Regions from separate parts of the Micromonospora sp. CA-259024 genome, predicted to be linked through region 1. Evidence: riboswitches for the same ligand, from Rfam matches in the RefSeq annotation. Region 1 holds a riboswitch; the other holds the start of a gene.

Region 1 (14,455 bases):
GATCGACGAGACCCTCGCCGCGCTGGACGACCTGGTCCGCGACGGCAAGGTGCGCTACCTGGGCAACTCCAACTTCGCGGGCTGGCAGATCGCCGACGCGGACTGGGTCGCCTCGTCCAACGGTCGGGCCCGCTTCATCAGCGCGCAGAACCACTACAGCCTGCTGGAGCGCTCGGTGGAAACCGAGGTCATCCCGGCCTGCGAGCGGTTCGGCCTCGGCATGCTGCCGTTCTTCCCGCTCGCCAACGGCCTGCTCACCGGCAAGTACAAGCGTGAGGCTCAGCCGCCGGCCGGCAGCCGGCTCTCCGGCGGTGGGCGGTACGCCGAGCGGCTCGCCGCAGCCGACTGGGACACCATCGAGGCGATCGAGGCGTACGCGGGTGAGCGGGGTCTGACCATGCTCCAGGTGGCGATCGGCGGGCTGGCCGCCCAGCCGGCGGTGACCTCGGTGATCGCCGGTGCCACCACGCCCGAGCAGGTACGCGCCAACGCCGCGGCCGGCACCTGGGAGCCCAGCGACGAGGACCTGGCGGCGCTGCGCGCCATCCTCTGAGCCGCGGTGGCGCGCGTAGCCGCGTCGTGCTCGGGGGCGCGTGCCGCGTCGTGCTCGGGGGCGCGCCGCGCATGATCCACTCGCGTTCCTTGACGTCGGGGTGACCTGTCGGGCGGGACACCCCGACTTCAGGGATGTCGAGTCGATCACGAGCCGATCAGACGACACCGGGCCGGGCCGCTCGTCGCGGCCCGGCCCGGTCGTTGGAGTGGCGCCGGAGCGCCGGTCGGTCAGCTCGTGCGGCGGCGGCCGAACAGCATGGCCACTCCCATCGCCGCGGCGGCGAGCACGAGGCCGGCCGCCGCGAACGGCCACCAGCCGCCCGCCCCGCCTTCGTCCGCGGGCCTGGTCACCGCGACCGGCGCGGGCACCGGCGGCGACTGTGCCGCCTTCGCCTGCACCGTGGCGGTGGCCTTACCCTGCAGTGGAGCGGGGGAGTTGACCGTCACCTTCCAGGTGCCGGTGGAGAGCACCGGGCCGCTGCTGTAGAAGCCCTGCCCCTCGGGCTGTGGTTCCAGCTGCACCGGCCCGACCCGTTGCCCGTCCGGGCCGGTGGCGGTGAGGACCAACCGCACCACCTGCTCCAGCCGGCGGCCATCGGCGTAGGTGGCCTGGATGGTGACGCCCTGAGCCCCGTCGCCGGCCATCGTGAGCTTGAGTTTGTCGGCCTGAGCGGCCGCCGGGGCCGCAGCGAGCAGGGTCAGGGCCAGCCCGACGAACACGGCCGCCAACACCTTGCGGATACCCGTCACGGACATCTCCTCCCTACCGATGAGGGAGGCCCCTCCCCGACGCTGTGGCGTCGGGGAGGGGCCTCGTTGGATCAGAGCTGGCGACCGGGTGCGAGCCGGGTGGCGTCGCCACCGAGCCGCCCGGTGCCCTTGACCGGCTCGCCGTCGTTCGCCGTCACCCCGGCCTTGCTGGCCGTGCCGCCCAGCCGGACGATCATGGCGTCGGCGTCCCGGACGAGGACATCCCGGATCTCCGCCTCGGCCACCAGGGTGGCGTCGGCGGCGAGCGTGCGGAACGCGGTCAACTGCTTGATCGCCTTGTCGTCGTTGCCGGCAGCCTCGGCCTGACGGGCCGCATCGAGCTTCGCCTTCAACTGCTTGTGCGCATTGGCCGAGAGCCTCCCCGTCGCCTTGAACCGGTCCAGCAGGTTCTGCATGTCCCGGAACGAGGTGGTGACGAAGAACCGGACCGTCGAGGTCGTCTTGTTGCCCGCCTTGTCGGTCGCGGTCACGGTCAGCTCGTGCAGGCCGAGCGGAAGCTCGTACATGGCCTGCAGAGTGCCGCTGGCGTACGCCTGGCCGTCCAACTGGCCGACCACGGTCGCGATGCCCGAGGTCGGGTCGACAGCCTGCCAGGACACCCGAACGTCCTGACTGTCGCCGTAGAGCTGGCCGTCGGCGATCCCGGAGACCAGCAGCGTCGGCTTGGTGCCGTCGATGCGCAGCACCGCCGACTTGAGCGTCTCGGCGTTGCCCGCCTTGTCGGTCGAGCGGAACAGCAGCTCATGCTGCCCGTCACCGGTCACCTCGACCGGCGTCGAGTACGGCGTCCACGCGCCACCGTCCAGCGACCACTCCACCGTCTTGACGCCGGAACCGGCGTCGGTCGAGGTCAGCACGACCGGGATGGTCCCGTTGTGCCAGCCGGCGTCGTTCGCGGGAGCGAACGTCGCCGAGGTCACCGGCGCGGTGGTGTCGATCTTGACCGAGACGGTCTTCGTCGACTCCACGTTGCCCGCCTGGTCCGTCGAGCGGAACCGCAGCTCGTGCTCGCCGTCCCCGGTGACCGCCACCGGTGCGGTGTAGTCCGTCCAGGTGGTGGCCCCGTCCAGCTGGTACGCCGTCCCGGCGAGACCGCTACCGCCGGCCTCGTCGGCACCGGTGAGCGTGATCGTCACCGGCCCGGTGTGCCACCCGTCGGTCGGGGTGCCGGAAACCGCCGCCGTGGTGACCGGCGCGGTCTCGTCGGCTACCTCCGTGCTGAGCCGGAAGTAGTCGAACGAGGCGGTCTTCGACGCCGTCTGGTTGGCGCCGAGGGTGAACAGCCCGACCTTCGGGGTCGCCCCGACCGCGCTGTTGGTCAGCGCCGTCAACGCGGTCCAGGTCGTCCCGTCGGCCGAGTACGACGCGGTGAACGTGTCGCCGCTGCGGGCCAGCCGCAGATGCCACACGGCACCGGTCAGGTTGGCCGCCTCGGGCTGCGGGTTCTGGACCGCCCCACCGATCTCGCTGCGGAACTCGATCCGCCGCGTCACCGTCTGGCCGGCCTGGTTGTCCGCGATGAAGTCGAACTTGAGGTAGTTGTCGTCGTCCGCCTGCACGAGCAGACCGGCCTGCTGGTACTGCTCGTTCAGCAGGCTGCCGTCGACCTTCGTCTCCAGGGTCCAGTCGCCGGACGGCGCGGTCTGGAGGATGAAGTTCTTCGGCCCGGTGTTGTCGGTGCCGTAGATGTCACCGTTGGGCACGTCGATCCGCAACGCGCCACCGGTGACCCGGTAACCGGTCGGGTCCTCCCGCAGGATCGCGTCCCACCGGCACTTGTCCAGCGTGCTGCCGGTGAACTCGTCCGACGGGTCGACCGGCCCAGCCGGGGCGTCCGGCGTGACCTGGAACGAGTCGAAGGCGGCGTCGACCACCGGTGCCTCGGTGCCGCCGTTGAGCGCGAAGACCCCGATCCGCGGGTTGGTGATGCCGGCGAGCGCGGCCGAGCGGCCGGCCGGGGTGAAGGTCTGCCCGTCGGACGAGACTGCCGCGGTCAGGTTCGTCCCGTCGCTGGTGATCCGCAGGTACACGGTGTCACCCGCCGGTGCGGCGACGCTGTCGGCGGCCTCGTTGCGAGGCGTGCCGGCCGTCTCTCGGATGAACTCCACCCGCCGGCTGCCGTTGTACAGCAGGTCCAGCTTGGCGTAGTTGTCGTCGTCGCCGTACACCAGCAGGCCAGCCTGCTGGTAGTTGGCCGTCACCGGAAGGGTGACCTTGGTGGTCATCTCCCAGGGGCCGGTCGGAGCCGCCTGGAGCACCAGGTTGGTGGCGTCGTTACGAGCGCCGTAGAGGTCGCCCACGCCGGTGGGCAGCCGTAGCGCGCCGCCGCTGACCGAGTAGAGCTGGTTCTCCCGGACCACGCTGGTCCACCGGCTCTTGTCGAGGCTGGTGCCGTTGAAGTCGTCCGAACGCGCCCCGAAGCAGGACGTGTCCGGCGCGTCGACCCGCACCGGCACGGTGGCGTACGACTTGGCGCCCTTGCTGTCGGTCACCGTGAGGGTGGCCGTGAAGGTGCCCGGGCTGGTGTACGTGTGGCTGGCGTCCAGGGTGGTCGCCGTGCCTCCGTCACCGAAGTCCCAGGCGTACGTCAGCGGGGTGTCGCCCTCGGCGTCGGTGGCCGTGCCGTCGAAGGCGACGGTGACCGGTGCGGTGCCGGTGGCCGGGGTGGCCGTGGCGCTGACCGTCGGCGGCCCGTTCTCGGTGACACCGCGGCCGACGAAGTCCATCCAGTTGACGTTGAACAGCGAGCCCGTCCCGCCGTTCGGGTCGCGGGCCAGGAAGAACAGCGAGCCGCTCGCGGCGCCGGTGACCGGTGCGCTCACGTCCGTGTACGTCTGCCACGCGCCGGTCGACGGTACGACGGCCGTGGCGACCACCGGTCCGTCAACCGCACCCGCCCGGACCTCGATCCGACCGCCAGCGGCGGCGGAGGCGGCCCGGAACCGGATCTCGGTGATGTTGGTCAGGTCCGCCGGGGCGAGCGACCACCAGTCGCCGTCCTCGATGAACCCGATGTTCTGGCCGCCGCCGGCGGTGTCGGCGCCGGTCTCCCGCTGCACGCCGGCGTCTCCGCCGCCGGTGCTCACCGGAGCGCGCCCGGTGGCGGTGAAGAACTCCGCCTGCTTGCGCTTGGGCTGGAGCACCTCGATCGCGCGGCCGGTGAGCGGGCCAGCCCCACCGGTCCCGCCACCGTCGGTGTAGGTGGCCTCGAAGACCGCGAAGACGTTCGCCTCGGCGCCGTGCCCGGAGGCGAGCGACGTCTGCACGGTGCCGGTGCAGCCGGTGTGCTGCTCCAGCGGGTGGGCGTGCTCGTCGTGGCCGAGCAGCACCTGGAGGTTCACCTTGGCGCAGTCGATCTGCCCGTCCTCCGGGTCGGTCACCTTGATCGAGTAGCGGACCTGGTCGCCCCACTCGAAGAACCCACCGTCCGGCGGGAACTCGATGGTCACCGTCGGGGACGTGTTGCCCACCGTGACCGGCACGTTGGCCACCGCGGTACGACCCTTGGGGTTGGTGACGGTGAGCTGGGCGGTGTAGTTGCCCGCCGTGGCGTACGTGTGGGTCGGGTTCGCCTCGGTGGAGGTCTGCCCGTCGCCGAAGGCCCAGGCGTAGGTGAGCGTGCCACCGTCCGGGTCCCGGGAGCCGGCGCTGGAGAACTCGACAGTCAACGGCGCGGCGCCTGACGTCGGGGTCGCGGACGCCGCCGCGATCGGTGCCCGGTCACCGGCGGTGTAGTCGATCCGGTAGACGCCGGAGTTGTCGTTGTTACCGCCGAAGCCGCTGCCCCACTCGATCAGGTACAGCGCGCCGTCCGGGCCGAACTCGAAGTCCATCGGCCGGACCATGCTCATGCCGGTGAGCAACTGGTTGATGTCCACCAACGACTTGCCGTCGGGGGTCACCTGCATGGTGTACATCTTGTTCTGGTTCCACTCGCCGAGCAGAGCCTTGCCGTCGTAGTACGCCGGCCACTTGCGGTTGGAGTTCAGGTCGGCGTCGTACCGGTAGACCGGGCCGCCCATCGGGGCGCCGCCGCCACCGATCTCCGGGTACCGCGCGTCACCGGCGTACCCGTAGTCGACGGTCGCCGGGACCACCGGCGGGAGGTTGGTCAGGCCGGTGTTGTTGGGCGAGTTGTTCACCGGTGCGGCGCAGTCGAACTTCGCGCCGCTCGGCCCGGACGGGAACGTGTAGTCGTTGTACGCCTCGTTCGTGCCCGTGCAGTACGGCCAGCCGTAGTTGCCGGGGGTGACGACGTTCCACTCGACCAGACCGCGGGGGCCCCGGGTGGGGTTGTCCGCGTTGGCGTCCGGCCCGTAGTCCGCGACGTACAGCGTGTTGGTCTTCGGGTCGGTGCCGATCCGGAACGGGTTGCGGAAGCCCATCGCGTAGATCTCGGGACGGGTCTTCTCGGTGCCCGGTGCGAAGAGGTTGCCCGCCGGAACGGTGTACGTCCCGTCGTCCTCCGGGTGGATCCGGATCACCTTGCCGCGCAGGTCGTTGGTGTTGCCGGAGCTGCGCTGCGCGTCGTAGTCCTGGCGGCCCGGCCGCTCGTCGATCGGGGTGTACGAGTTCGACTCGAACGGGTTGGTGTTGTCACCGGTGGCCAGGTAGAGGTTGCCGTCGCCGTCGAAGGTCATGCTGCCGCCGGCGTGGCAGCAGGTGTTGCGCTGGGTGTCGACCCGCAGCACCTGCTTCTCGCTGGCCAGGCTGATGGTGTCGCCGGTCACCGTGAATCGGGACAGCAGGTTGCGGGTGACCCCGTCGTTCGGGGCGTAGTACAGGTACACCCAGTTGTTGGTGGCGAAGTCCGGGTCGAGCCGGATGCCGATGAGGCCGTCCTCGTTACCGGTGAAGACGTCCAGGTCGACGGCGGTGACGGTGTTGCCGGTGTCCGGCTTCACGATCTGCACGCGACCGTCGCGCTCGATGTAGAAGACCCGCCCGTCCGGGGCGATGTCCAACTCCATCGGGTTGCTGGTGTTGCTGTCCAGCGCGACCTTCTCGAAGTTCGACGTCTTCGAGGCACCGCAGTCGGCGTTCTCGACACCGGCCGCGGTGCGGATGCCGCCGAGCAGGTGGGAGAGGAACTCGGGCTCGGCGTACGACTCCCGGGTGTGTCCGCCTCCGGTGTACCAGGATCGGCCACCGTCGAAGTCCTGACACCAGGCGATCGGGTGGTCCGCACCCATCGCGCCGGCACCGGCGGTGTAGCTCTTCTCGTCCAGGCTGGCCAGCACGTGCACGTCCGGCCGGGGGTTGGTCTGGTAGTTGTACCACTCGTCGAACCGGGACCAGCGGTCCGGCAACCCGGCCGTGGACGGGTGGGCGTGGTCCTCCACCTTGACCGTGGCCTGCTGGTTCTGCGGGTGGTTGGCGAAGTACGCGCCGACCAGATCGCCGTACCAGGCCCAGCTGTACTCGGTGTCCGACGCGGCGTGGATGCCGACGTAACCGCCGCCGGCCTTCACGTAGCGCTCGAACGCCGCCTGCTGGTCGGCGTTGAGCACGTCACCGGTGGTGGAGAGCCAGATCACCGCCTTGTACTTGGCCAGGTTGGCGTCGTTGAATGCGGCGCCGTCCTCCGAGTTGTCCACGGTGAATCCGTTGGCGACGCCGAGCTGTTGGATGGCGGCGATGCCGGTGGGGATGGAGTCGTGGCGGAAGCCGGCGGTCTTGGAGAAGACCAGGACGGAGAAGGGATCGTCGGCGGCCTGTGGCGCCACCTGGGTGACCGGGGAAACCTGCGCGGCGGCCGGAGCCGCCTGCGCGGGCGTGCCGAACAGGGTCGTCGAGGCGAGGGCTAGGGAGATCAGGGTCGCTGTGATGGGTACGCGGGCACGACGAGAACGGGACACGCCGCCTCCAATGTCGCAGTGGACAGAGATCGCGGGGGCCGGCTCGCCGAAGACCGTCCCAGATGGAGCCGGTGGTGACACCGTGCCAAGGCGCCCTCACCGGCATTTTGTCGAATCGCTGAACAAATTAATTCGGTTGGCTCAATGTCCGGCAAGATGCCGGCGGGTAACGGTTCTGCAACGGGAGGCGACATTCCGAACAGGACCACATGAAGTGCCCTCCGGATTTCGCCCGTCCGGCCCGGTCCGGCCCGCCGGCCGGCACCGACCCCCCGCCTTGGCAGGCCGGCGGATCTGTCGTACGGTGACACGGAAGTAACCCACGGGAGCCCGGTGTACCGGGCTGAGAGGGGGGCTGACAGCCCCCGACCGTCGAACCTGATCCGGGTAATGCCGGCGCAGGGAGGAGCGTTGCCGTGCCGTCCCTGGGGCGACTGCATCTGATCACCGACACCCGACCCGGGCGGGACCCGCTCACCGTGGTCCGGGCCGCCCTCACGGCGGCCCGCGCCGACCTGGTGGTGCAGGTCCGGGTCGAGGACTCCGCCACCGACCGTGAGGCGTACGACCTGGCCCGGCGGGTGCTGGCGCTCTGCGCGCCGTACGGAGCGACCTGCCTGGTCAACGACCGGTTGCACGTGGCGCTGGCGGTGGGCGCCGCCGGCGGGCACGTCGGAGCCGACGACCTGCCCGTCGCCGCCGCCCGCCGGGTGCTCGGCCCCACCGGCGTGCTGGGAGCCACCGCCCGTGCGGCGGAAACGGCCACCGAGGCCGTCGCGGCGGGAGCCAGCTACCTGGGCGTCGGGCCGTGCCACGCCACCAGCACCAAGTCCGGGCTGCCGGACCCGATCGGCCCGGTGGGGGTACGCGCGGTCACCGACGCCGTCGACGTGCCGGTCATCGCGATCGGTGGGGTGACCGCCGCCCGCGTGCCGGCGCTGCGAGCCGCCGGGGCGTACGGGGTGGCGGTCGTCGGTGCGGTCTCCGCCGCCGCCGACCCGGCCCGGGCCACCGCCGAGCTGCTCGGAGCCCTGACGTGCTGACCGGCCGGTCCCCGTCGACGCCATCCGACGACCGGGCCCGGCCGGACGTGGCGGTGGTGGGGGCGGGGCCGATCGGGTTGGCCATCGCCTGGCGCTGCGCCTCGCGAGGCCTGCGGGTGGTGGTGCACGACCCGGCGTCCGGCTCGGGGGCTTCTGTGGTGGCCGCCGGCATGCTGGCCCCGGTCGCCGAGGCGTACTTCGGTGAGCGGCAGCTGACCGAACTGCTGCTGGCGTCCGCAGCCCGCTGGCCGGAGTTCGCCGCCGAGCTGACCGAGGTGACCGGCGCCGGGATCGGCTACCAGACCGAGGGCACCCTGATGGTCGGGCTCACCGGCGACGACCTGGCCGAGGCGCGCCGGCTCTGGGCGTACCAGCAGGGGTTGGGTCTGCCCGTGACCCCTCTGCGCCCCAGCGAGCTGCGCGACCGCGAGCCGGCGCTCGCCCCGCGGGTGCGCGGCGGCGCGGTCGCCCCCACCGACCACCAGGTCGACCCCCGATCGCTGGTGCCGGCGCTGCGCACGGCCGCGCAGCGGGCCGGCGCGGTGCTCGTACCGCACGCGGTCCGGCATCTGTCCGAGGTGGACGCCCGGATCACCGTGGTCGCCGCCGGTTGCGGGGCCGCCGCACTCACCAGCCTGCCCGTGCGGCCGGTGAAGGGCCAGATCCTCCGGCTACGCGCGCCCGACGGCCTCGCACCGGGCTTCCGGCACGTGATCCGGGGGTACGCCGACGGCGAGCCCGTCTACCTGGTGCCCCGCGCCGGCGGCGAGGTCGTGCTCGGCGCGACGGTCGAGGAGCGATCGGACACCACGGTCACCGCCGGTGCCGTGCAGCGCCTGCTCCGCGCCGGAGTCGACCTGCTGCCCGAGTTGGCCGAGTACGAGCTGGTCGAGGCGGTTGCCGGACTGCGCCCGGGCACCCCGGACAACGCGCCCATCCTCGGGCCGCTGCCCGGCCGGCCGGACGTCCTGGCCGCGACCGGGCATCACCGGCACGGCATCGTGCTCACCCCGATCACCGCCGACCTGATCGCCGACCTGGTGCTCACCGGCATACCCGACCCGCTGCTCGCACCCTTCGGGCCCGACCGCTTCGGTGCCGCTGGTACGGCCGGGTCTGGTTGGGCCGGGGCGAGCGGACCTGAACCGACGATGAAGGGGGACCGGTGGAGTTGACGGTGAACGGGGCCGGACGCAGCGCCCCGGGTGGTGCGTCGGTGGCGGACCTGGTCCGCGACATCGTGCCTGAACAGCGTGGGGTGGCGGTCGCGGTCAACGGCGAGGTGGTGCCCCGCGCCGCCTGGCCCGCCACGGAGCTGCGCGACGGTGACCGGGTCGAGGTGCTCACCGCGGCGCAGGGCGGGTGAGCGGCGTGCCGTTCGAGCTGGGTGGGGCGACGTTCACCTCGCGGTTGATCCTCGGCACCGGCGGTGCCGCGAACCTGCACGTGCTGGAGCAGGCGATCCGGGCGTCCGGCACCGAGCTGGTCACCCTGGCGCTGCGCCGGGTGGGCACGGCACCGGGCTCCGCCGGAGGGCTGCTGGAGCTGCTGGACCGGTGCGGGGTACGGCTGCTGCCGAACACGGCCGGCTGCCACACCGCGACCGAGGCGGTGAAGGTGGCCCGGCTGGCCCGGGACGCGTTCGACACCGACTGGATCAAGCTGGAGGTGATCGGCGATGAGCGGACGCTGCTGCCCGACGGGGTGGAGCTGCTGCGTGCCGCCGAGGAACTGGTCGCCGATGGTTTCACCGTGCTGCCGTACACCAGTGACGATCCGGTGCTCGCCCGCCGGCTCGCCGACGTGGGTTGTGCCGCGGTGATGCCGGCCGGCTCCCCGATCGGTTCGGGGCTCGGCATCGGCAACCCGCACCACATCCGGCTCATCCGTCAGGGCGTCGACGTGCCGGTGATCCTCGACGCCGGCATCGGCACGGCCTCCGACGCGGCCCTGGCGATGGAGTTGGGCTGCGACGCGGTGCTGCTGGCAAGTGCGGTGACCCGGGCCGCGGACCCGGTGGCGATGGCGACGGCGATGCGCTACGCGGTCGAGGCGGGCCGGATGGCCGCCGGAGCCGGCCGGATCGCCCGCCGGTTCCACGCGCTCGCGTCCACATCCGACGACGGAAGACCCGACCTGTGACCGGCGAGCGTGCCCCGGCCGGGTCGGGGCCGTCGGGTGTGGTGGTTCTGACGGATCGTCGGGTGGCGCGGGACGGGCTCGACCGGATCGTGGCGGGGGCTGTGGCCGGGGGAGTGCGCTGGGTGGTGCTGCGGGAGAAGGACCTGCCCCGCGCCGAGCGTGCCGCCCTCGCCGCCGACCTGCGCGCGATCCTCGCCGGTGCCGGGGGAACCCTCATCGTGGCCGGCCCCGACCCGCTCGGCGGCGATGCCGTCCACCTGCCGGCCGCCGGCCCGTACCCGCCGCCGACCCACCGGCTGGTCGGCCGTTCCTGCCATGACCAGGCCGAACTGGACCGGCTGACCACCGAGCACTACGTCACCCTCTCCCCGGTCCACCCCACCAGAACCAAGCCCGGCTACGGCCCACCCCTGGGCGTCGCGGGGCTGGGCAGCCTGGTCCGCTCCAGCCCGGTGCCCGTGCTGGCGCTCGGCGGAGTCGAGACACCAGAACAGGTAACCGCCTGCATCCAAGCGGGAGCCACCGGCGTAGCAGTGCTGGGCGCGATCATGCGAGCCACGGATCCCGCCGAAACAGCCGCCACCCTGACCAGAGCCTTCAAAGAGGCGGTCACCCCTGAGCTGACCCAAACCCGGCACGGAGGTACCAGGTCCCCACGACGGGGGCTGCGGCCGACCGTGCCCACGCAGGGATCAAGCCTGACCGCCCGGAGTGGGCACGGTCGGCCGCAGCCCTCAACCGCAACCAAGGAAAAACCATGACCCCGAGCACAGTGCTGACCATCGCCGGCTCGGACTCCGGCGGCGGTGCGGGCATCCAGGCCGACCTCAAGGTCTTCGCCGCGTTGGGCGCGTACGGCACCAGCGTCCTCACGGCGGTCACCGCGCAGAACACCCGGGGTGTCGACGCGGTGCTGCCGCTGCCCCCGCGCACGGTCACCGAGCAGTTGGACAGCGTGCTCACCGACTTCACCATCTGCGCGGTCAAGACGGGGATGCTCGGCACCCCGGCGATCGCGGACGTGGTGGCCGAGGCGGCCCGGGACGGCCGGCTGCCTCAACTCGTCGTCGACCCGGTGCTGGTCGCCACCAGCGGCCACCAGCTCGGCGTGGTGAGCGCGGTCGAGCGGCTGCTGCCGTACGCCCGGGTGGCGACGCCGAACTGTGCGGAGGCCGCGGCCATCACCGGACGCCCGGTGGACGACGTGGCCGCAATGGTCGCGGCCGCGGAGGCCCTCGCGGCCGGCGGCCCGGAGTACATCGTCGTCACCGGCGGTGACCTGGACGGAGGCGAGGCGGTCGACGTGCTGCACGGCGGCGGCGTCACCACCCTGCTGCGGGCCCCCCGGGTGGCGACCCGGCACACCCACGGCACCGGGTGCTCGTTCTCGGCGGCGATCGCCGTGCGGCTCGCGCTGGGCGATCCGGTGCCGGCCGCGGTGGGGGCCGCCAAGGAGTACGTGCTCCGTGCGCTGACTGGCGCGCGGGGTTGGGAGCTGGGCGCGGGCCGCGGGCCGCTGAACCACTTCGGCTGGTCCGCTTGATCACCAGGGAGGCTGTCATGCAGGCACGAGGCAAGGTGTACGTCGAGGGTTCACGGCCGGATGTCCGGGTGCCGTTCGCGGAGGTGGAGCTGACCGGAGACCTACCGCCGGTGCGGCTCTACGACACGTCCGGACCCGGTTCCGACCCGGAGGTGGGGCTGCCGCCCCTGCGGGGGCCGTGGATCGCCGAGCGGGGTGACGTGGCGCCGGTGCGGGGCGCGGGTACGCCGCTCGCCGGGGCGGACGGTCGCCGGCCCACGCAGCTCGCGTACGCGCGGGCCGGTGTGGTGACGCCCGAGATGGAGTTCGTGGCGATCCGGGAGAACGTCGACCCGGAGCTCGTGCGTGCCGAGATCGCCGCTGGTCGGGCGGTTCTTCCGCTCAACGTGAACCACCCGGAGTGCGAGCCGGCGATCATCGGTAAGGCGTTCCTGGTCAAGGTGAACGCCAACATCGGCACCTCGGCGGTCAGCTCGTCGGTCGCCGAGGAGGTGGAGAAGCTGACCTGGGCCACCCGGTGGGGTGCGGACACCGTGATGGACCTGTCGACCGGCAAGCGGATCCACGAGACCCGCGAGGCGATCGTGCGGAACTCGCCGGTGCCGATCGGGACGGTGCCGATCTACCAGGCCCTCGAAAAGGTCGGCGGCGACCCGGTGAAGTTGAGCTGGGAGGTGTTCCGGGACACCGTCATCGAGCAGGCCGAGCAGGGCGTGGACTACATGACGGTGCACGCCGGTGTGCTCCTGCCCTACGTGCCGCTGGCCGTGGACCGGGTGACCGGGATCGTCTCCCGAGGTGGTTCGATCATGGCGGCGTGGTGCCTGGCGCACCACGAGGAGAACTTCCTCTACACGAACTTCGCCGAGCTGTGTTCGCTGCTCGCCAAGTACGACGTGACCTTCTCCCTCGGCGACGGGTTGCGTCCGGGCTCCATCGCCGACGCCAACGACGAGGCGCAGTTCGCCGAGCTGCGCACCCTGGGCGAGCTGACGAAGGTCGCCTGGGAGTACGACGTGCAGGTGATGATCGAGGGCCCCGGGCATGTGCCCATGCACAAGATCAAGGAGAACGTCGACCTGCAGCAGGAGTGGTGCCACGAGGCGCCCTTCTACACCCTCGGTCCACTGACCACCGACATCGCGCCGGCGTACGACCACATCACGTCGGCGATCGGCGCGGCGATGATCGGAATGTTCGGCACCGCGATGCTCTGCTACGTCACCCCGAAGGAGCACCTCGGCCTGCCGGACCGTGACGACGTGAAGGCGGGCGTGATCGCGTACAAGATCGCGGCACACGCGGCGGATCTGGCCAAGGGACACCCCGGCGCGCAGGCCTGGGACGACGCGCTGTCGAAGGCACGGTTCGAGTTCCGCTGGGAGGACCAGTTCAACCTCTCGCTGGACCCGGAGACGGCCCGCTCGTACCACGACGCGACGCTGCCCGCCGAGCCGGCGAAGACGGCGCACTTCTGCTCGATGTGCGGCCCGAAGTTCTGCTCCATGAAGATCACCCAGGAGCTCAAGGAGTACGCGGCGCGCGGCATGAAGGACAAGTCGGAGGAGTTCGTCTCCGGCGGCGGCCGGGTCTACCTGCCGCTGGCCTGATCGCCCAGTGTCGGAGTGATCAACTCGGGTTCACTGATGTCGCGGTGTCCAGGCCGGTGGGACAGCCCGGCATCAGTGAACCGGAGTGGATAACGCTGGTAGGCCGACCGAACGGCCTTCCGACCGTGCCGTCGAGTGGGTCAGTCGCGGTGGTGCCGACCGGTGGAGCGCAGCGACCGACGTCCGCTCTCCTGCTCCGGCTCGTTGTCCGACACCGGCTTGCTCAGACCGGCCACCCAGTCGACGAACTCCTCGTCCTGCGCCGGCAGCGGCTCCGTCACGTCCGACGATTCCGGGCGCTCCTCGTCGTCCCGGGACCGGTTGCGGCGGAACAGACCGCCGAGCCGACCGCGCCGGGAGGGCTGCTCCGCCACCTTGCTCGGCGTCGGCGCGCCCGGTGTGGCGTCGGCGCTCGCCGGACCGTCGGTGCCGGCGGCGGCATCGGAGGGCGCGCCAGCCTGCTCCGGCACGACCGGAGACGCCGTCGGGCTCGGATGTCCGGCCGGAGGGGCCAGGTCGCTCGGTGCGGCCGGAGCGGTTGACGCCGTCGACTCCGTCGAGCTGTCCGGTGACTCCGCAGGCTGGACGCGGCGGGCGGTGTTGAAGGCGTTCCAGGTGCCCGCCCGGCTCAGGTCCGGCAGCGGCGCCCGGTGCCGGGGCCTCGGTGTCGGCTCGTCCGGCTCGGTCTCCGACGCCGTCGGAGCCGGGTCAGAGGTCTGCGGCGGAGTCGTCCATGCCGGGGTGACCGGCCAGGGTGACGGAGCCGGCGTCCACCGCTCCGCGTCCGGGTCGCTGGCGGCCGTGGCTCCGAACAACCCAACGGTGGAGCTGCCCTCGGTGGCGGGCCGCGGGCTGTCGGTTCCGCCAGCCGTGGCGGCTGCGGATTCACTGGCCGGGTCGGCCGGTGGCACCGTCGATCCGGTGGTGACCAGG
Region 2 (14,455 bases), 720 kb from region 1:
ACCACGAACCGGTTGGTCACCAGCAACGGGGGTCCCTCCTCGTAGAGTCTGTGGGATGCAGCGTACGCAGCGCCCTCTGCTGGCCCGGTTGGCCGGGGCGAACCCGACGTCGGTGTTCCTGCTCACCCTGGTGGTGGTGCTGGTGGCGTTCTTCACGCCGGGGGTGATCGGCGGGCTGCTGACGCTCGCGCTCGCGGCGGTCCTGATCGCCCTGTTGGTCACGACCTGGGCGGTTCAGGCACCGCGGAATCGGCTGATTCGACTGGTGATGCTGACCCTGCTGGTGGCGGTGGGCCTCGCAAAGCTGCTCTGACATGCACCCATGCGTTTTTGACAATCATTATCGTTGTCGCGGACAGTTGATGACATGACCAACCGCGCCACGTCCCGTGTCCTGGCCGCCGCGACCGCCCTCCTCGCTCTGGGCGCCGGGGCCGGCTGCTCCACCGGTGGTGCCGCCGGCGCCGATCCCCAACGGGTCGACGTGGTGGCCGCGTTCTACCCCCTCCAGTTCCTCGCCGAGCGGGTCGGCGGCGATGCCGTCCGGGTGACCAACCTCGCCAAGCCCGGTGCCGAGCCGCACGACCTGGAGCTCAACCCGAGCCAGGTCGGCCAGGTCACCGAGGCGGAGCTGATCGTCTACCTCAAGGGTTTCCAGCCGGCGGTGGACGACGCCGTCGCACAGAACGGCGGCGACCGGTCCTTCGACGTGACCAGCGTCCAGCCACTGCTGGACGCGGCCGCCGGCGGGCACGACCACGAGGGCGCGGGCGAAGAGGAGCACGCCGAGGAGAACGGCGGCAAGGACCCGCATGTCTGGCTCGACCCGACCCGACTGGCCGGCATCGGTGACCAGCTCGCCCAGCGGCTCGGCAAGGCCGACCCGGACCACGCCGCCGACTACACCGCCCGCGCCGCGGCGCTGCGCGCCGACCTGACGACCCTGGACGGCGAGTTCAGGCAGGGCCTCGCGACCTGCCAGCGGCGGGAGATCGTGACCAGTCACGCCGCGTTCGGCTACCTGGCCGACCGGTACCAGCTCGAGCAGGTCGGCATCACCGGGCTGAGCCCGGATGTCGAGCCCTCGCCGCAGCGGCTCGCGCACGTGATCGAGGAGGCGAAGGAGCACCAGGCCACCACGATCTTCTTCGAGACCCTGGTCAGCCCGAAGGTGGCCGAGACCATCGCCGGTCAGGTCGGCGCGAAGACCGCGGTGCTGGACCCGATCGAAGGGCTCGCCGCCGGCAGCAACGGGGACTACCTTTCGGTGATGCGTACGAACCTGCAGACCCTGCAATCGGCCTTGGGCTGCTCGTGACCTCACCCGTCATCACCGTCGAGCACGGGGTGGTCGGCTACGACGGCCGCCCCGTCCTTCGGGACATCTCGCTCACCGTGACCGCCGGCGAGGTGGTCGCGGTGCTCGGCGCCAACGGCTCCGGCAAGTCCACCCTGATCCGCGCCGTGCTCGGCCTGGTGCCGATCAGCGCCGGCTCGGTCGCCCTCTTCGACCGGCCGTTGCGCCGCTTCCGGCAGTGGGCCCGCATCGGGTACGTCCCACAGCGCCTGGGCGCCGGCGGCGGCGTACCGGCCACCGTCGGCGAGGTGGTGGCCTCCGGCAGGCTGGCCCGCCGAGGGGTGCTCCGCCCGCCGGGTCGGGCCGACCGAGCCGCCGTCGACGCCGCGCTGCGCGCGGTCGGGCTCGCCGACCGGGCCGCCGACCCGGTGTCCACGCTCTCCGGCGGCCAGCAGCAGCGCACCCTGATCGCCCGTGCACTGGCCGGCCAACCGGAGCTGCTGGTCCTCGACGAGCCGACCGCCGGGGTGGACGCCGCCAGCCAGGAGGCGTTCGCGGGCGCGCTGCGCGACTTCGTCGCCGACGGCGGGACGGTGCTGCTGGTGGCCCACGAGTTGGGCCCGCTGCGACCGGTGATCAGCCGGGCTGTCGTCGTCCACGAGGGTCGGATCTGTCACGACGGCGCGGTGCCGGACCCGGCCGGACATCACGCGGAGCCCGACCACGACCATGTGCACCCGCACTGTTACGACGAGCCCGCCGGGCTGTGGAGCAACTGACCCATGGAACTCTTCCAGTACCCCTACATGCAGCGCGCCCTGATCGGTGCGCTGGTGATCGGCCTGGCCGCGCCGGCACTCGGCATCTACCTGGTGCAGCGCCGGCTGGCGTTGATCGGCGACGGCGTCGGGCACGTGGCGTTGACCGGCGTCGGCGCCGGCCTGCTGCTCAACCGCTCGCCGGTGCTGGTGGCGGTGATCGCCGCCACCATCGGCGCGATCGCCATCGAGGTGGTCCGCGCACGCGGCCGCACGTCCGGTGACCTGGCCCTTGCTCTGCTCTTCTACGGCGGCATCGCGGGCGGCGTACTGCTGGTCGGCCTCTCCGACGCGACCAGCGCGAACCTCAACGCGTACCTGTTCGGGTCGCTGACCACCATCTCGCCCGGAGACCTGACCACCATCGCGGTGCTCGGTGCGGCGATCCTGATCACCATGATCGCGCTGCGCCCGGCGCTCTTCGCGGTCAGTCACGACGAGGAGTACGCCCGGGTCTCCGGCCTGCCGGTGCGCACACTGAACCTGCTGATCGCGGTCGCCACCGCGGTCACCGTGACCATCGCGATGCGGGCCGTCGGGGTGCTGCTGATCAGCGCTCTGATGGTGGTGCCGGTCGCCACCGCCCAGCAGGTCACCCGAGGCTTCCGCAGCACGATGGCCGCCGCGATGGCGCTCGGGCTCTTCGCCGCCGGCTCCGGTGTCTGGGTGGCGGCGACGGCGGACACCGCGCCGGGCGCCTCGGTGGTGCTGGTGGCGATCGCCTCCTTCCTGGTGGTGGCCGTGGCGGGCGGCGTCTGGCGGGCACTGCGCCGCCGGGCGACACCGGCCGCCACGCCAACACCGGAACCGCACGAGGTCGTGCTGAGTTGATCCTGATCAGCGGGATGTCGGCGGTATTGGTTATCGTTGCAGGATGACCAGCGCCACGGGCTACGACGGGTTCGACGGAGCCAGCGAGTTGCTCCGCGCACTGTCCGCGCCCATCCGGCTGGCCATCGTCAGCGAGCTGGCCAGCGGCGAGCGGTGTGTGCACGAGCTGGTGGAGAAGCTCGGCGCCGCGCAACCGCTGGTCTCGCAGCACCTGCGCGTGCTGCGCGGCGCGGGTGTGGTGCGGGGTTCACGCCGAGGTCGGGAGATCGCGTACAGCCTGGTCGACGAGCACGTCGCGCACATCGTGGCGGACGCGGTCAGCCACGCCGGGGAGGGATCATGAGCGAGAGCAGCGCCGCGGTGCGCAACACCCGGCAGCGCTCGGCGGTGAGCGCGCTGCTGGCCGAGATGGAGGGCTTCCACAGCGCCCAGGACCTGCACGCGATGCTGCGGCAGCGCGGCGAGCGGGTCGGCCTGACCACCGTCTACCGCACCCTGCAGGGGCTGGCCGACGCGGGCGAGATCGACGTGATGCGCCCGCCGGGCGGCGAGCACCTCTACCGCCGGTGCAGCGTGGGGCACCACCACCACCTGGTCTGCCGGGCCTGCGGGCGCACCGTGGAGGTGGCCGGCCCGGCGGTGGAGAGCTGGGCCGACCGGGTCGCCGCGCAGCACGGCTACGCCGACGTCAGCCACACCCTGGAGATCTTCGGCACCTGCCCGGCCTGCGTCCGCTGAGCACCTGCCGGGCCTGTGTCCGGCGAGCACCGGCGCGGGCCGGGAGTGGGAAACGCGGCTGGCTCACGCTTGCGCCTGCGCGGGCAGAGTGAGAATTTCGGCTCCGTCGTCGGTGATGGCGATCGTGTGCTCGCTGTGCGCTGTCCGGCAGCCTGTCGCGCTTCGGAGCGTCCACCCATCGGCATCGGTGACCAGCTCGGCGGTGTCCGCCATGACCCATGGCTCCAGTGCCAGCAGCAGCCCGGGGCGCAGTCGGTATCCGCGACCGGGCCGACCCTTGTTCGCGACGTGCGGGTCCTGGTGCATCGTCGATCCGACGCCATGACCGCCGAACTCGGTGTTGATCGGATATCCCGCCTCGCTGAGGACCGAGCCGATGGCATGGGAGATGTCGCCGATGTGCGCCCCCGGTCCGGCCGCGGCGATGCCGGCGCTCAGGGCGCGCTCGGTCGCGTTGATCATCGCGACGTCCTCCGGGGGCTTCGAGTCACCCACGATGAAGCTGATGGCGGAGTCCGCGACAACCCCACCCTGGGAGACGGCGAGGTCGAGCGTCAGCAGGTCGCCGTCGGCAAGCGTGTAGTCGTACGGCAGTCCGTGGAGCACGGCGTCGTTGACCGACGTGCAGATGTAGTGGCCGAACGGCCCGCGCCCGAAGGACGGCTCATAGTCGACGTAGCAGGACAGCGCCCCGGCCTCGGTGATCATGTTGCGGGCCCACAGGTTGATGTCCAGGAGGTTCGTGCCGACCGTGCTGCGGTTCCTGAGTGTCTGCAGGATGTTGGCGACCAGGGCACCGGCGTCTCGCGCTCGCAGGAGGTCTGTGGGATTCAGGATCTCGATCATGCAGCGCCTTCCTCGCGCGACCAATAAGTATCCCGGCCATATTATCCCGGTACTAGAATCACAGCATGGTCAGGTTGCCGCTCACTCCCGCGGAGGTCGAGCGCGGACAGCGCCTCGGCGCCCTCCTGCGCCGAGCCCGGGGAGACCGTTCGATGCTCGTCACCGCGCTGGACGCAGGTGTCTCGCCGGAGACCCTCCGAAAGATCGAGTCCGGTCGCGTAGCCACCCCTGCCTTCTCGACCATCGCCGCGATCGCCGACGTCCTCGGCCTTTCCCTCGACGCGGTGTGGTCAGCCATCAACCAGTCGGACGGCCGGGCCGAGTTCGCAGGATCGGGTCGCAACGCGGGAGAGCGGTTGGCGTCGTAGGTCTCGCCCTCGCAGCCCTGTGGTCGGGGGTCGTCCCGCCCCTCGATCCGACGGGTGTCGGGTCGAGGTCGTTCGTGGCACGCTGTCCGGCGTGAAGATCTACGCCGATCGGTTTCCGACCGCCGCCCGCCAGTTGCTCACCGACCTGTTCGTCGTCGCCTGGGTGTACGTGGCGATCCGTGGCGCGCTCTGGCTGCACGACCTCGTGCAGAAGCTCGCCGTACCCGGCCAGAAGTTGGAGGGTGCCGGCAGCGGGCTCGCCGACAACCTGGGCGACGCCGGCAGCAAGGTCGGCCGGGTGCCGCTGGTCGGCGACGAACTGACCGCGCCGTTCCAGCGGGCCGCCGACGCCGCCCGGTCGCTCGCCGACGCCGGCCGCGACCAGCAGCACCTGGTCGACCAGCTCGCCCTCGCCCTCACCATCGCGGTGCTGATCTTCCCGCTCGGCCTGGTGATCTTCGGCTGGCTGCCGCTGCGGGTCCGCTGGATGCGTCGCGCCGGGTCCGCCGCGAGGCTGGCCGCCGGACCGGCCGGCCGGGACCTGCTCGCCCTGCGGGCGCTGGCCACCCAGCCACTGGACCGACTGACCCGGATCGCGCCGGACGTCGCCGAGGCGTGGCGGCGCGGCGACGACGCCACCGTCGACGCGCTGGCCGCGCTGGAGTTACGCCAACTCGGTCTGCGCGGCCGAGGCCGCTAAGGTCGTCGGGTGTTCTACTTCCTCGTCGTCATCGCCGTCCTGCTGCTCGGCTACGCCGCCGTCCTGGTCTCCTTCGTACGACGGGGCAGGAAGATCCCGCCTGCGGCGTACCTGGTCCTGGCGGTGCTCAACGGCCTGCTCCTGGCCGCGGTGCTGGCCTGGGCGGTCTCCCGCTGACCGGCGCCATCGACGCCCCATCCGCGTCGCCCGGCGCGGGGTGGCGACGGGCGACGGGGGTCACGGCTTCGGGGGGATGCGACGGCGGACGTCCTCGGCGGTGGACGGACCGGGCGACCAGCGGGCCACCCACGGCAGGTCGTCGGGCGGGGTGACCACACCCTCCTCCAGGTCCGCGTAGCGGCCCGCGAGGATCCGCTTCGCGGCGGCGGTGTCGACCGAGTCGGTGTTGTCCCAGAGTGCGCTGAACAGGGCGTCCACCCGCACCCGCGCCTGCCGGCAGAACAGGTCGGCCAGCTCGACGTTCTCCGGTCGGCTGTCCCGTTCGGCGGATGCCCGGACGCAGACCGCGGACATCGCGAACAACTCGGCGCCGATGTCCACCACACGGCCGAGGAACGCCTGCTTGCGCTCCATCTTTCCCTGCCAGCGGGACATCGCGTAGAACGTCGACCGGGCCAGCTTGCGCGATGACCGCTCGACCTGGCGCAGGTGCGCGGCGAGCGGCCCGAACTCGGCGTACGCCGAAGGGCTCTGCCCCCGGCCCACGGCGAGGGTGGGCAGCCACCTCGCGTAGAAGGCCCCGGCTCGGGCGCCGGCCCGGGCCTTGCGACCGAGCCCCGCCTCGGGGTCGATGATGTCGCCGGCCACCGACAGGTGGGCGTCGACCGCCTCCCGGGCGATCAGCAGATGCATGATCTCGGTGGAGCCCTCGAAGATCCGGTTGATCCGCAGGTCACGCAGCATCTGCTCGACGGCGGCCGGGCGTTCGCCGCGAGCGGCGAGCGAGTCGGCCGTCTCGTAGCCACGCCCGCCCCGGATCTGGATCAGCTCGTCGGCGATCTTCCAGGCCATCTCGCTGGCATACAGCTTGACCAGCGCCGCCTCGATCCGGATGTCGTTGCGGTCGTCGTCGGCGAGCAGGCAGCAGAGGTCGAGCATGGTTTCCATGCCGTACGTGGTGGCGGCGATGAAGGAGAGCTTCTGCGCGACCGCCTCATGCTCGCCCACCGGGCGACCCCACTGGACCCGGTCGGCGGCCCACCCCCGGGCCACGTTCAACGCCCACTTGCCGGCACCCACGCACATCGCCGGCAGCGAGAGCCGGCCGGTGTTCAGCGTGGTCAGGGCGATCTTCAAACCCTTGCCCTCGCCGCCGATGACGTTCTCGGCGGGCACGAACACGTCATGGAACCGGGTGAGGCTGTTTTCCAGGCCGCGCAGGCCGATGAACTCGTTACGGCGCTCCACGGTGATGCCCGCGCTGTCGCCGTCCACCACGAACGCGGTGATGCCGCCCCGACGCCCCTCGGTGGCCGGCACCCGGGCCATCACCACCAGCAGGGTGGCCACGATGCCGTTGGTGGCCCAGAGCTTCACCCCGTTGAGCCGGTAACCGGTGCCGTCCTCGGTCGGCTCGGCGAGGGTGGCCAGCCGGGCCGGGTCGGAGCCGACGTCCGGCTCGGTGAGCAGGAACGCGGACACCTCGCCGGCCGCGAGCCGGGGCAGGAAGCGCTGCTTCTGCTCGGCGGTGCCGAACATCTTGAGCGGCTGCGGCACCCCGATCGACTGGTGCGCCGAGAGCAGCGCGCCGATGGCCGGGCTGACCGAGCCGGCCAGCATCAGCGCCCGACAGTAGTGCAGGTTGCTCAGCCCGAGCCCGCCGTACTTCCGGTCGATCTTCATGCCGAACGCGCCGAGGTCGGCCAGGCCGTGGAACACTGAGTCCGGAATGGACGCGTCCCGTTCGATCGCCGCGCCGTCCACCTCCGAGGTGAGGAAGGCGCGGAACCGACCAAGGAACTCCTCGGCGCGGGCCACGTCGTCCGGATCGGAGCGGGGCCACGGGTCGATCAGGTCGAGCCGGAACCGACCGAGGAACAGCTCCTTGCCGAAGCTGGGCCGGTCCCAGGTGGACTCCCGCGCGGCCTCGGCGACCTGCCGGGCCTCCTTCTCGGAGACCTGCCCGGCCTCCGCCGGCAACGGGGCCACGGCACCGGCGGTGCTGGGTGCGGCTGCGGAGTCGGGGCCGTCCGGTGCCGGTCGGCCGTTCTGCGTCGTGGTCACGGCTAGCCCCCTCGAACCTCGGTGTGGCTGCGTCGACGTGCGCGACTACCCGCCACGCTACCCCCGGTTGTTACCCAGGGGTAGCGCTCCGAGAAGATCGCTTTTCCGCTGGCCGGGTGCGCTCAGCGGCCGCTGAGCATGTCCGGGTCGTCATCGTCGTCGTCGACGTCGTCCTCACCCCAGTTACGCCGGGCGAACGGCAGGATCACCCAGAACATGAGGAACCACAGGCCGGTCAGCGCACTGAGCACGAAAGCGATCGGCCGGTCCAGCACGAAGTCGGTGATCAGCAGCACCGCGCTGACCATCGCGATCAGCATGAAGGCGAGGCCACCCGTGGCCATCCGGTGGGCGAACCGCACCAGTTCCGGCTTGCGCCCCTGCCGGAACAGCGCCCGGTGGAACGCCACCGGCGAGATGATCAATGCGGTGGCGGCGGCCGCGGCGAGCAGCGCGACGATGTAGACATCCCGTTGGAACTGGCTGGTCCGGGTGAACCCGCTGCTGAACGGCAGGGTGAGCAGGAAGGCGAAGAGGATCTGCACGCCGGTCTGCGCGACCCGCAACTCCTGCAACAGGTCGGCGAAGTTGCGCTGCCAACGCTGCTTCTCGGTCTCCTTGGACACGCGCTACCTCCGGTGAGACGCTACTGCCGGCGGTCCCGGCCGCCGGCAGCAACGCCAATGCCCCACCCGGCCGGGCGCGAAACAAGTTCACGACATCTCCCGGGCACCCGACCGAGGCGACCTCAGGAGCCGCGTCGGATCCGACCCGCGTATCTGGCCTCCAGTGCCGCGTTGTGCGCGTCACCGTCCGGGATGTTCGCCGACAGGTAGACCGGCGGCCGCTCCCCCGCCGCCAGCAACCGTGCCACCACCTCCACGGTGACCTGCTGGGCCAGCAGCGCCGCGGTGATCGAGGAGACCGCGCCGACCGCGCCGCCGCCCGGAATCGGCAGCGTCGCGTCGCCGTACGGCGCGCCGTTGTCGAGCACCACGTCGGCGAGGTCGGACAGCTTGCGCCCGGACGGGTGGCGGGAGGTCATCCGGCCGGAGTGTTGTGTCGAGGTGATCGCCACCAGGCCGTGGCCGCGCTCCTTGACCAGCGTGGCGAACTCCACCATCGCACCGTTGACGCCCGAGTTCGAGGCGAGCACGAAGACGTCGGTGGGTCGCACCGGGGCCAACTCGTAGAGGCGGTGCGCGACCGCCGGGTCCCGTTCCAGCATCGGGCCGAGCCGCTCAGCCGGGTCACCCCCGAGCAGCACCAGGTCGCGGAGCGCGATCCGGTTGGTCGGCACCAGGCCGCCCGCCCGGCCGGCGATCTCCATCGCGAGGGCCTCCGAGTGCCCGGTGCCGAACGCGTGCACCACGCCGTCGGCGCGCACCGCGTCGGCGATCAGGTCGGCCGCCCGTCCCACCGCCTCCCGCTGACTGGCGGCGACCCGGCCGATCGTCTCGGTCACCACGGTCAGGTAGTCCTCGGCACTCAGCGTCATGGTCCTCCCTCGATCTGCACGCATGGTTCAGGCCGTTCCGCCGGCTCGGGCCAGAATCGCCTCAGCGAGCAGGCCCGGCGCCTCGTCCGGGATCCAGTGACTCACCCCGGGTAGCCACACGAAGCGGTAATCCCCGGTGACGTTCGCCGCGCACGCCTCGGCGGCGGCCCGGCCGATGGCGACGTCGCGGTCACTCCAGACGTACGTGGTGGGCACCGCGACCGGGCCGACGCCGGCCAGGTCGGCGCTGGTCATCGCCCGGTACCAGTTCAGCGCTGCCGTGAGCGCCCCCGGCTCGCGCATCGGGTCGGCGTAACGCTCCACCCGGGATGCGTCGCCCACGCCGCCGAGCAGCTTGCGCAGCGCGATCGCGTGCCAGGCCAGCAACACCTTCTCCGCCTTGCCCGGCTTGCGGAACAGCGCAATGTACGACGAGCGGGCCTTCTGCTGGCCGTCGGTGGCCAGGGCGTGCGCCATGGCCGCCGGATGGGGCACGGACACCGCGGTCAGCGTGCGGACCCGATCGGGGTGCCGGGCGGCGACCGCCCAGGCCACGACCGCGCCCCAGTCGTGGCCGACCAGGTGGACGGCGTCCAGCCCGAGGGCGTCGAGCACCGCCACCACATCGCCGACCAGTTCGGGAATCCGGTAGTCGGCCACCGCCGTCGGCCGGGCACCCGGCGAGTAACCGCGCTGGTCCAGGGCGTACGTGCGCAGCCCGCCCGCGTGCAGCGCCGGCACCACGTCGTCCCACTCGCCGCTGTGCTGCGGAAAACCGTGCAGCAGCAGGACAGGCACACCGTCGGGCGGACCGCCGGTGGTTACCTCGAACGTGAAGCCTCGCGCGTCGACCCGCATGATCGGAAGCGTACCGAGCCGACGGCGGGCGGGCCGCCCACCGCAGGTCAGGCGCATGCCCTGCTGGGCCAGCGGCCGCGGTCGGTGTTAGCGTCAGCGAGACAACTTCACATCCGACAGGGGAGCGCACAGCGCTGAGAGTGCGGGCACGCCCGCAGACCCTCGAACCTGATCTGGGTAATGCCAGCGCAGGGAGTTCGGTCGACCTCCAGCCGCGCCGCCGTCCGGTGCCACCGGACGCGCGGCGTGCGTCTTCTCCTGGTTCGCAGTCAGAACTGGGAGCAACACATGACATCCACCACCGACACCAACCGCTGGCGGACCATCGACATCGTGGTCGCCTCGGTGATCGCGGTCGCCTTCGGCGTCATCTTCTGGGCCTGGGGCCTGGTCTGGAGTGCCACCGAGGGCGCGTTCGCCTTCTTCCCGCCGGCGCAGACGCTGCTCTACGGCGTCTGGCTGATGCCAGCCGTGATCGGCGGCCTGGTCATCCGTAAGCCCGGTGCCGCGCTCTACTGCGAGACGGTGGCCGCGGTCCTCTCCGCGCTACTGGGCAGCCAGTGGGCCGGCACGGTGATCCCGCAGGGCATCGTGCAGGGCATCGGCGCCGAGCTGGCGTTCGCCGCCTTCCGGTACCGGTCGTTCCGTCTGCCGACCGCTGCGCTGGCCGGCGCGCTGACCGGTCTCAGCGCGGCACTGTTCGACTTCTTCGTCTGGAACGCCGACTACGCCCTGACCGACTACCGCATCCCGTACGCGCTGATCACCATCGTCAGCGCCACCGTGATCGCCGGTGTCGGCGGCTGGCTGCTCACCCAGGCGCTGGCCAACACGGGCGTCCTGGACCGCTTCCCGGTAGCCCGAGACCGCGCCCTGATCTGACCCACCCGGCTGGGTTGATCAAGAGGTTTGCGTCGACGGAGAGCGATTTTCTGACGCAAACCTCTTGATCAACGGACGTAATGGGGGCAGGGGCGGGGCAGGGGCGGGAGGGAGGGGTCTGGTGGGCGGCGGGGTACTGCTGCGGGGGTTCGGGTGGCGGCACGCCGGGCGGCGGGCCTGGGCTGTGCGTGGGGTTGACCTGCGGGTCGAGGCCGGGGAGCGGGTTCTGCTGCTCGGGCCCTCGGGGGCCGGCAAGAGCACCCTGCTCAGCGCGCTGGCCGGGCTGCTGCCGGAGGACTCCGGCGAACAGGAGGGCACCGTCGAGATCGACGGGCTCGACCCACGCAAGGGGCGGGAACGGGTCGGCATCGTCTTCCAGGACCCGGAGACCCAGCTGGTGATGGCCCGCTGCGGCGACGACGTCGCGTTCGGGCTGGAGAACCGGGGAGTGCCGGCCGGCGAGATCTGGCCCCGGGTCGACGAGGCGCTGAGCCGGGTCGGCTTCCCCTACTCCCGGGACCGCAACACCGCCGCGCTCTCCGGCGGCGAACAGCAACGCCTCGCCCTGGCCGGAGCGCTGGCCCTGCGCCCTGGCCTGCTGCTGCTCGACGAGCCGACCGCCAATCTGGACCCGGCCGGGGCTGACCTGGTCCGGCGGGCGGTGGCCGACGCACTGGACGCGGACACCACGCTGATCCTGGTCGAGCACCGGGTCGCCGAGGCACTGCCGCTGGTCGACCGGGTGGTCGTCCTGGAACCCGGCGGCGGGGTCCGCGCGGACGGCACGCCCGAGGCGGTCTTCGCCGCGCACGGCACCACCCTCGCCGCCGAGGGCGTGTGGGTGCCCGGTCACCCGATCGCGCCCCGACCGGCCACCGCCGCTCCCGGGGAGCTGCTGCTCACCGCCGATCGGCTCGGCCTGCCGCCCCGGCTGGGCTGCACCGACCTGGCGGTACGCGCCGGGGAGGCGCTCGCCGTACGTGGGCCCAACGGCGCCGGCAAGTCCACCCTGGCGTTGCTGCTCGGCGGGCTGCTCCGGCCGGGCACCGGACGGGTCACCGCGTCCGCCGAGCTGGCCGGCCCGGATCACCGCACTCCCCCGCACTGCTGGCGAGCGCCCGCGCTGGCCCGGCGGATCGGGTCGGTCTTTCAGGATCCGGAGCACCAGTTCGTCACCAGCACCGTCTTCGACGAGCTGGCGCTCGGCCCGCGCCGGACCGGTCAGCCAGAGGCGGCCGTCAGGGAGACCGTGGCCGGGCTGCTGGAGCGGCTGCGACTGGGCCGGCTCGCCGCCGCCAACCCGTACACCCTCTCGGGTGGTGAGGCGCGGCGGCTGAGCGTGGCGACCGCCCTGGCCACCGCGCCCCGCCTGCTGATCTGCGACGAACCCACCTTCGGTCAGGACCGGCGGACCTGGCGGGAGCTGGTCGACCTCTTCGCCGACCTGCGCGACGCCGGGCACGGCGTGGTCGCGGTCACCCACGACGCGGACTTCGTCGCCGCGCTCGCCGACCGCACCGTCACCCTGCGGCGGGCCTCGGACGGCAGCCGATGATCAGCATTGAGCCGGTCGCCGCGCCCGACGCGCCGTTGGCCCGCCGCAACCCGGTGGCGAAGGTCGCCGCCGCGCTGGTGTTCTCGTTCACCCTGCTGGCAACCCTGGACCCGGTGGCCCCGGCGATCGCCATCGCGCTCGAACTCGCCGTGCTGCCGCTGTTCGGCATCCGCTACCGGGTGCTGGCCCGACGGGCCTGGCCACTGCTGCTCAGTGCCGCCGGCATCCTGGTCACCCTGGTGCTCTTCGCCGCCGACCGGTCCGGTCGGGTCCTGCTGGACGCGGGGCCGGTGTTGGTGAGCACCGGGGTGCTGCTCACCGCGCTCGGCCTGGTGCTGCGGGTGTTCGCGGTGGCCCTGCCCGGTGTGATCGTCTTCGCGACCACCGACCCCACCGACCTGGCCGACGCGTTGATCCAGAACGTGAAGGCGCCAGCCCGGTTCGCCATCGGGGCGCTGGCCGCGTTCCGGCTGGTCCCGCTGCTCGGTCAGGAATGGCAGATGATCAGCATGGCGCGACGGGCGCGGGGCGTCGACGCGGGACGCAACCCGGTGGCGAAGCTGCGGCTGTTCGCCTCCACCGCGTTCGCGTTGCTGGTTGGGGCGATCCGCCGGGGTACCCGGCTGGCCGTCGCGATGGACGCGCGCGGCTTCGACGCCGAGACGCCTCGGACCGTGGCCCGCCGTCAGTCCTTCACCCGTGCCGACGCGCTGCTCATCGTCGTCGCCGCCGCGCTGGCCGGCACCGCCCTGACGGTGAGCGTGCTGCTCGGCACCTTCCGCCCGCTGATCGGCTGACCCGCCGCGCATCGGGTCGCTGGCCCACGCTCACCGCCTCGTCAGCGGGCCCGAGGCGGTGCTCGGATCCACGGCGCGCACTGGTCGATCGGACGACACACCTGCTTCACGTCCGCCATGAGTTCGAGCGCGGCACACGCCGAACCCCTCGAAGCATGGTCGGAGTCGCATGTTCGCATCTCGGCCGTATACCTGACATGCGCTGTTCCCCTGGCCGGACGAGATTGTCCGCGGGAAATCCTCCTGACCAGACTGGAGCAGCACATGGGCCACGGCCACGGTCACTCGCACGATCACGATTTCGCCGCCGACGGTGACCTGCCTCCGGCGCTCGACGGCTCCATCCCGGACGCGGAACTGGCGCCCACCGACCTCAGCCGGCGCGGTTTCCTGCGCAACGCCGGCCTGCTCGGCGCAGGCGCCGCCACCACCGTGCTGGCTGCCGGGAGCCCGGCGCTCGCGGGGGGCCACGACCACGGACCCGGCGGTGACCACGGCCGCACCGGGGAGTTCCAGTGGCTGGCCGGCGACCACCACATCCACACCCAGTACAGCTCGGACGCCCAGTACCGGGTCGTCGACCAGGCCCGCCACGCCCAGGCGTACGGCCTGGACTGGATGGTCGTCACCGACCACGGCAGCGTCGCCCACGCCAAGATCGGCGTGGACAAGGTGAACCCGGACATCGTCGCCGCGCGCGACCAGCTCAAGGACCTGCTGATCTACCAGGGCCTGGAGTGGAACATCCCGGCCGCCGAGCACGCCACCGTCTTCGTCCACCCGGGACGCAACGAGGTCGCCGTCCTCAAGGAGTTCGAGAACGCCTTCGACGGCACCGTCAAGAACGCCGGCGACAACAGCCCGGCCAACGAGGCGCTCGCCATCGCCGGCATCAAGTTCCTCGGCGAGGCGGTTCGCAAGCGCCGTGTCGAGGGTGCGCTGTTCCTGGCGAACCACCCGGCCCGGCGAGGAATCGACTCTCCCCACGAGATCCGCGCCTGGCGGGACGCCGACCCGAGTGTG

Evidence for each region. Region 1 has a riboswitch for thiamine pyrophosphate ahead of thiE (thiamine phosphate synthase). Riboswitches for the same ligand answer to the same signal wherever they lie in the genome.
Region 2: another riboswitch for thiamine pyrophosphate. It lies ahead of ACQEUX_RS20385 (ECF transporter S component); the one in region 1 lies ahead of thiE (thiamine phosphate synthase).

The regions. Positions count from the first base shown of each region.
Region 1 covers NZ_JBNJND010000002.1:947,066-961,520, reverse strand. Annotated here, with positions in the region: gene ACQEUX_RS23755 (aldo/keto reductase) at 1-553, shown strand, start outside; gene ACQEUX_RS23750 (hypothetical protein) at 784-1,305, opposite strand; gene ACQEUX_RS23745 (ThuA domain-containing protein) at 1,377-7,184, opposite strand; TPP riboswitch at 7,497-7,606, shown strand; gene thiE (thiamine phosphate synthase) at 7,601-8,227, shown strand; gene thiO (glycine oxidase ThiO) at 8,221-9,402, shown strand; gene thiS (sulfur carrier protein ThiS) at 9,393-9,593, shown strand; gene ACQEUX_RS23725 (thiazole synthase) at 9,590-10,369, shown strand; gene ACQEUX_RS23720 (thiamine phosphate synthase) at 10,366-11,130, shown strand; gene thiD (bifunctional hydroxymethylpyrimidine kinase/phosphomethylpyrimidine kinase) at 11,127-11,912, shown strand; gene thiC (phosphomethylpyrimidine synthase ThiC) at 11,930-13,522, shown strand; gene ACQEUX_RS23705 (hypothetical protein) at 13,663-14,455, opposite strand, start outside.
Region 2 covers NZ_JBNJND010000002.1:231,813-246,267, forward strand. Annotated here, with positions in the region: gene ACQEUX_RS20310 (antibiotic biosynthesis monooxygenase family protein) at 1-26, opposite strand, end outside; gene ACQEUX_RS20315 (hypothetical protein) at 56-313, shown strand; gene ACQEUX_RS20320 (metal ABC transporter substrate-binding protein) at 368-1,318, shown strand; gene ACQEUX_RS20325 (metal ABC transporter ATP-binding protein) at 1,315-2,076, shown strand; gene ACQEUX_RS20330 (metal ABC transporter permease) at 2,080-2,946, shown strand; gene ACQEUX_RS20335 (ArsR/SmtB family transcription factor) at 2,990-3,289, shown strand; gene ACQEUX_RS20340 (Fur family transcriptional regulator) at 3,286-3,684, shown strand; gene map (type I methionyl aminopeptidase) at 3,748-4,530, opposite strand; gene ACQEUX_RS20350 (helix-turn-helix domain-containing protein) at 4,596-4,898, shown strand; gene ACQEUX_RS20355 (hypothetical protein) at 4,990-5,598, shown strand; gene ACQEUX_RS20360 (hypothetical protein) at 5,608-5,775, shown strand; gene ACQEUX_RS20365 (acyl-CoA dehydrogenase family protein) at 5,836-7,842, opposite strand; gene ACQEUX_RS20370 (DUF6328 family protein) at 7,965-8,468, opposite strand; gene ACQEUX_RS20375 (sugar isomerase domain-containing protein) at 8,591-9,340, opposite strand; gene ACQEUX_RS20380 (alpha/beta fold hydrolase) at 9,368-10,198, opposite strand; TPP riboswitch at 10,307-10,411, shown strand; gene ACQEUX_RS20385 (ECF transporter S component) at 10,487-11,080, shown strand; gene ACQEUX_RS20390 (ABC transporter ATP-binding protein) at 11,199-12,635, shown strand; gene ACQEUX_RS20395 (energy-coupling factor transporter transmembrane component T family protein) at 12,632-13,432, shown strand; gene ACQEUX_RS20400 (PHP domain-containing protein) at 13,697-14,455, shown strand, end outside.